DNA from 2 places in the Rhodobacter sp. 24-YEA-8 genome. Region 1 is predicted to be linked to the other one. Evidence: riboswitches for the same ligand, from Rfam matches in the RefSeq annotation. Region 1 holds a riboswitch; the other holds the start of a gene.

Evidence for each region. Region 1 has a riboswitch for cobalamin ahead of bluB (5,6-dimethylbenzimidazole synthase). Riboswitches for the same ligand answer to the same signal wherever they lie in the genome.
Region 2: linked by a shared signal. The riboswitch ahead of BLW25_RS10945 (aromatic ring-hydroxylating oxygenase subunit alpha) and the one ahead of bluB (5,6-dimethylbenzimidazole synthase) in region 1 are both predicted to bind cobalamin.

What each region holds. Positions count from the first base shown of each region.
Region 1 covers NZ_FNSK01000001.1:1,795,272-1,798,611, reverse strand. Annotated here, with positions in the region: gene BLW25_RS08890 (adenosylcobalamin-dependent ribonucleoside-diphosphate reductase) at 1-505, opposite strand, end outside; gene BLW25_RS08885 (DUF1489 family protein) at 690-1,118, shown strand; gene BLW25_RS08880 (bactofilin family protein) at 1,195-1,596, opposite strand; cobalamin riboswitch at 1,946-2,129, shown strand; gene bluB (5,6-dimethylbenzimidazole synthase) at 2,179-2,949, shown strand.
Region 2 covers NZ_FNSK01000001.1:2,253,313-2,256,652, forward strand. Annotated here, with positions in the region: gene BLW25_RS10935 (2-hydroxyacid dehydrogenase) at 1-310, shown strand, start outside; gene BLW25_RS10940 (CopD family protein) at 367-780, shown strand; cobalamin riboswitch at 1,562-1,774, shown strand; gene BLW25_RS10945 (aromatic ring-hydroxylating oxygenase subunit alpha) at 1,878-3,116, shown strand; gene BLW25_RS10950 (hypothetical protein) at 3,232-3,340, opposite strand, start outside.

The DNA.
Region 1 (3,340 bases):
CGGACATGATGGTGCGGCACATCGCATCCCAGACATCCATGAAGGACAAAGGCCCCGAAGCATCCGCCGCCACAGACGCCACCAATGCGCCTTTCGGCCGGATGGTCGAGAAATCATAGCCGATGCCGCCGCCCTGTTGCAGGGTCAGCGCGGCCTCTTTCAGGGCCTGAAAAATCCCCTCCATCGAATCGGGGATAGCGCCCATGACGAAACAGTTGAACAGCGTGACGGCGCGGTCGGTGCCGGCCCCGGCCAGGATGCGACCGGCGGGCAGAAAGCGGAAGCTTTCCAGCGCCGACATGAACCGGGCCTCAGCGCCTGCGGGATCGGGCTCGTCCACCGCAAGGGCGCGGGCGACACGGCGCCAGCTGTCGGCGACCGTCAGGTCAATGGGCATGCCATCTGCGTTCTTCAGCCGGTATTTCATATCCCAGATCCGGGCCGCGATGGGGGTGGCAAACCCACCCTGCGCGACAGACCCGGCCTGAGCAGCGGGTCCGGTCAGGCGGTCGGCGGCGGCGGCATCGGGTTCAGTATCGGGCAAGGCGCAGACCCTCCGGCAAAGAGGGCCGTCAGCGGCGCGAGGACTGGGCCAGCATTTGCGCCGGATCCGGCCAGAGCCACAGGATAGGGAGGCGGAGGCCATCGGTCAATCTTGCGGCGGCGGGGCAGGCGCCTATGATCCGGCCATGGGATTCGTGAATATACTCAAGCTTTGTGTCGGTGCCGAAAGCATCGGGGATCTTGCGACCTGGCAAGAGGAAAATGCGGCGCGCTGGCCGGCAGGGCAGGCGGTGCACGTCACCCGTATGTGGCCCAAACGCGAGGCAGAAGTGCTGGCGGGTGGCTCGCTTTACTGGGTGATCAAGGGGGTGATCCTCTGCCGGCAGCGCATCACCGCGCTGGAGCGGGTCGAGACCGGCGATGGTATCAGCCGCTGCGCCATCGTGATGGACCGAGAGATCATCCGCACCGAATCCGCGCCGCGCCGCCCGTTTCAGGGCTGGCGCTATATCGGGCCAGAGGACGTGCCGCGTGACCTGACGCTGAGCCGGGACGGCGATGACAGCCTGCCGCCTGAGCTGGAACGCGCTTTGGCCGAGATCGGCCTGCGCTGAAGCATTTTGCGGAATCGGCCCGATCCGAACTGCCCGACCAGGGCTGGTTCAGATCGGCCAATGCAGATGCTGGCGATCAGCCGCGACCGCGGGTGAAGCGGCCTTCGATGGTGGCGCCGCTCTCGATCACCAGGGTGTCGTAAGTGATATCGGCGGTCACCTGGGCGGTGGCGCGCATGATGAAATGCTGGCTGTCGACCTTGCCGTCGAGCCGGCCATGCACCTCGACCGATTTGGCACTGACCGAGCCGGAGATGCGGCCATGCTGCCCGACAGCCAGCGCGTCGGCGGTGATATTGCCATCAACCTCGCCCAGAACCTCAAGCGCGCCGGTCGAGCTGATCTCGCCGGTGATCTTCAGGTCAGAGCCAAGCACAGAGCGGGTCGCATTGCTGCGGCTGGCGCCGGCGGGAGGCGTGGTCACCTGGGAGCCAGCCTGTCCGGGCTCGCCATTCGGAGCGGCAGTTTTCGAGAACATGGGGGATCTTTCTGAAAGCGTCTCGGGGGCGATAAGGCGGAATTGCGGCGCAAGGGTCAAGTGGAGTGCGACCGGTGAGGCCGGGGAAAGCCGGTTTTCTGCCGAAACTCAATGATCACGACAGGGCGGGGCGGCAAGCGTCAGCGCAAAGCCGGTGAAAAGGCGCGTGAAACAGGAAGGCGCGCTCTTTGGGGGCGGGGCATCCTGTCCGGTGCGGGCGGCGATGCCGGCCGGGGCGGATCGCAGGGCGCAGCCCGTCGCTGCGAATCAGGCGGCGGCGCGGTTGCGTTCTGGCCGGACTTCTCTGATAGTGCTGCGGTCTGGTGCTTTCCGGCCCGGGCAGCGGCGCAGGCCCTGCGCTGCCTTTGGCCGGAGGGATAATCGGGAAGGCGGTGCAAATCCGCCGCGTGCCCAACGCTGTAAGGTGGACCGCTTTTGCGGACCGGGCGGCAGATGCCACTGGCTTTGGCCGGGAAGGCGCCGCTTCGGGGTGAAACCAAGCCAGAAGACCGGCCAGACCAGAACGGCCCCGGCTGCGCGGACGGCAGCAGGGGCGCCGGTTTGCCTGACAGGGGAAATGTCATGCCGATAAATGTGCCGCGCGCGGCCCGTTGCGATCACGGTCCTGCCGAACAGCTCGCTTCCAAACCCCAAGGCGCAGATCCGGGCGCTTCCGGTGCGGACTTTCGCCCGCCCGGCACCGCCGCTGCCTTTTCGGGAGAGGAACGCGCCGCCGTCTACCGCGCGATCTTTGAGCGCCGCGATGTGCGGGGCCAGTTCCTGCCCGATCCGTTAAGCGACGATCTGCTGCTCCGGCTCCTGGCGGCGGCTCATGCCGCGCCTTCGGTCGGGCTCTCTCAGCCGTGGAACTTCATCCTGATCCGTGATGATGGCGTGCGGAGCGAGATCCGTGCCGCCTTCGAGACCGCCAATACCGAGGCGGCGGCGATGTTCGGCGAGGGGCGGCGCGCGCTTTATTCGCAGCTCAAGCTCCAGGGGATCTCTGAGGCGCCGCTTTGCCTTTGCGTCACCTGTGACCGTACACGTGGCGGTCCGGTGGTGCTGGGCCGCACCCATGATGCCGCGACCGACCTCTATTCCACGGTTTGCGCGGTGCAGAACCTCTGGCTCGCCGCGCGGGCCGAGGGGATCGGCGTCGGCTGGGTCAGCATCTTCCGCGAAGGTGATCTCAAGCGCATCCTGCATCTGCCCGATGGAGTGGTGCCGGTGGCGCTCCTGTGCCTTGGGCATGTGCGCGACCTTTATGACCGGCCAGAGCTTGAGGTCCGGGGCTGGGGGCAGCGTCACCGGCTGGAAGACATGGTCTTCGCCGACCGCTGGCAGGGGCGCTGAAGATCCCGCCTCTGCTCCCATGGGCCGCATCCCTCGGGCCAACGCGGCAGGCGGGGAAGAGACACCCGGCGCGGATGCGGGATGGCCCGGACCAGGCGGGCGTTCCGTAGCTTTCCCAAGGAATGACGCACCCGGAGTGAATGCTGCCGGCTCGGTGGCGTTCAGCCGGTCGCTGCGGCGCGCTCAGATGTTCTCATTTTTCAGCGCCTTGAGCCATGTCTTACAGGATTGGAAGCCTGTGGATTCAGGTATTGCCGGGCACGGGAGCCCGGCCCGTTGGGCTATGTTGTTAATCCATGTTCGCCATCAGACAGCGAAAGCCGCGAGGCATTGGCAGACAGGGGAAGTCCGCGCCCCAGGCCTGGTTTGCCGTTCCACCCGCAACCCGCGC
Region 2 (3,340 bases), 460 kb from region 1:
AGACACGCTTGCGATGACGGCCCCGGGCGCCGTGGTGATCAATCCCGGCCGTGGCCCGCTGATTGACGATGCCGCGCTGATCGCGGCGCTTGATGGCGGCCAGATCTCGCATGCCACGCTGGATGTCTTCCGGATCGAACCCCTGCCGCAGGACCACCCGTTCTGGGCGCATCCAAAGGTCACCATCACCCCTCATGTCGCCGCCGATACGCGCGCGGTGACCGCCTCACAGGTGATTGCCGAAAACATCCGCCGCGCGGAAACGGGCGAGCCCCTCCTCCATCTGGTGGACCGAACCCGGGGCTACTGAGGCCCTGCGACAGTTTCTCCCTTGAACAAAGAGGGGGAAATCTGCCACCTGAGCCGATGGACTGGATCAAAATCATTCACATTCTGGCCGTGATGGGCTGGATGACCTCGATCTTCGCGGTGCCGCGCGCATTGATCTACTGGAAGCGCGAATGGGCCAGCCTTGGCGCTTTCGGACCGCTCGGGGATCTGACCCTGCGGCTCTATCGGTTTTCGGCCGGGCTGATGGTGATCGCCATTGCGACCGGGCTCTGGCTGGCTTTCGGCTGGTGGGGGTTTGACCCCTGGCTGCATCTGAAGCTGAGCCTCGTCGCGCTTCTGGTGATCCATTACATCTGGACCGGCCGCATGGTCTGGCGCGCGCGGCGCGGCGAATTCCGCGAGAGCGACCTGTTCCTGCGGATCTTTAACGAAATCAGCGTCTTTGCCGTAATCGCCATCCTCTGGGCCGTGGTGGTAAAGCCCTTCTGACCCAGGGCCCATTGGCCCATGTCACGCCGGCCAGGGGAAATGGCAGGGAACAGGACAGCCAGCGCGTCCGCAACAGGCGGAAGAGGCCGCTCTGAGACCCGCCAATCCCGGTCATAGGAAAGACCGGCCCCGCAAGGCAGGGAACTGTCGCTGCTTTCCGGCTCAACTGTCGGGTTTGACGGGTCAGAGGATGAATGGACAATATCGCACCACCGGCGACCTCTGGCTGCGCGGATACCCTTGCCCCCGATGCCCCTGGTGGCGCCCTGCCCGATCCTGCCTTTGATCTCGGCGTCACCACGCAGTGACGGGCCAACGGCCCAGGCGCCTCGTCCATGCGCTGGCCGCCCAGGCGGGGGCGGCGGTCCATGTCGCGCTCCCCTGTCCGGGCCGCAGTCCTGCCCTTCGCGTCTGCTTTGCCTTTACAAACGTTCGGCTGTTTCCCGGTCTGACGGCGGCGCAAAACGTCGCGCTGGTGCTGCCCGGGCGCGCGCGACGCCACCCGACCGCCTGCAGCCGGGTCCGCCCGCCTCGGGGCCCGAAGAGAAAGGCAGAGGCCTCGTCACAGCACTGATCGCAGGGCAGCGCGCCAGGACCCGCTTTGCCCTGGTTGTGATCAGCCATGAGCGGAAGCACTTTTTGCCCTAGTTTCGCGCACAGTCCCGCCCTCAGCCGGGCGACGGAGCGCGGGCCGCAGCCTGAAACGCATCACATTCCGGGCCCCCGATCAATTTCGACATAATTTGCCGCAGACAGGACAGTTTTTCACATAGCGCCTGCTCTGATCGCCTCAGATCAGGGTGCCACCATATCGGGAGGTATGAAGGAGAATTGGGAAGCCGGGCCGATGCCGGCGCTGCCCCCGCAACGGGTGCGGCGCTTCGCTGCATGACGGGACCCACTGGCTGGAGGAGCAGCCGGGAAGGTGCCATTTCTGTTCGCGAAAGGGGACAGGCCTGATGTCCGGAAACCAGCCCTGAGGCGGAAATCAGCGTGGCTGCGGCGGGCAGTCAGGAGCGCTTTGGCAGGTCCGCACCGGACCGGAGCCCGGCGTCTCCGGTCACCCGGGGCAGCAAACAAACCAGCAGGAGGCCAGATTGGGCGCGCTTCACGACGATAGTTTTTCCACCCCGGACCAAAGGCCCGACGCCATTTCGCGGCTGATCGCGGATCACCGCCCGGGCCATGGCCTCGTGCGGGATTTCTACATGGATCCGACTGTCTTTGCCCGCGATATGGAGCGGGTGTTCCGCCGCCACTGGCACTGCCTGGCCCATGAAAGCGTGATCCCGAATCCCGGCGATTTCGAGCTGTTCCGACTTGGCGATGAACAGGTCATCCTGACACGCGACATGCAGGGCGAGGTGCATGGGCTCCTGAATTCCTGCCGCCATCGCGGCGCCGAGGTCTGCACCAAAGACAAGGGCAATGCGAAGATGTTCGTCTGCCCCTATCACGCCTGGACCTATACGCTGGACGGCGCGTTGCGCGCGGCCCGGCTGATGCCGAAGGATTTCGACCGCGCCGCCCATGCGCTGAAAAAAGTGCATGTGAAGGTGGTCGAGGGGCTGGTCTTCATCTCCTTCGCGAAAGACCCGCTGGATTTCACGCAAGTGGAGCAATCCCTGCACGCCAGTATCGGCCAATATGGCTGGGGCGCGGCAAAGGTCGCCCATCGCGAGACCTATCCGATTGCCGCGAACTGGAAGCTCGCGGTCGAGAATTATGTCGAATGCTATCACTGCGGCCCGGCGCATCCGGAATATTCGCAGACCCATGCGCTGGAACAGCCGCCCGAAGTGATCGCCGGTCTCAATGCCGCGATGGAGGAAAAGAGCTGTGCACTCGGGCTCTCCGTACTGTCGGGCAATCATTGGCAGAATTCATCCCGGGGTGGCGAAGCGGTCGATGTCTTCCGCTATGCGCTTTACGAGGGCGCCTCGACCGGGTCCGAGGATGGCTCCCCCCTCGCACCTTTGATGGGGCGTTTCACCGATTATGATGGCGGCGTGACCTCGATCCATCTCGGCGGCACAACTTTCCTCGTCTGCTATCCCGATCACGGCATGATCTACCGCTTCATCCCCAAAACGCATGACAGCTGCGAGATGGAGCTGATCTGGCTGGTGAAGGAAGGCGCCGAGGAAGGCGTCGATTACGATCTGGATCGCCTCACCTGGCTGTGGAAAGTCACCACCGAGGAAGACAAGAAGATCATCGAACACACTGCGCGCGGCGTGAAATCGCATTATTTCGAGCCTGGTCCCATCGCACCGATGGAATATAACGAACTGCGCTATATCACCTGGTATCTCGACGAGATCAGCCGCGCCTGACACCTGACAAAACGAGGCCCCGGCTCTGCTTGGGCCTCGTTCTGCTTGCCAGAAACGGGCCACCGCCTCCCCGGCAGCAAACAGGGGGAAAGGGTATCCAGCAGCCCGCCCCCCCTCAGCGTTTCGCGCCCCGGCGGCCCTCGATGAGCCAGGCAGCGATGGCCAGCCCGGCGGTCAGCACAAGCCAGGCCCAGCCCGGCAGCAAGACCGCCAGCCGCACCTCA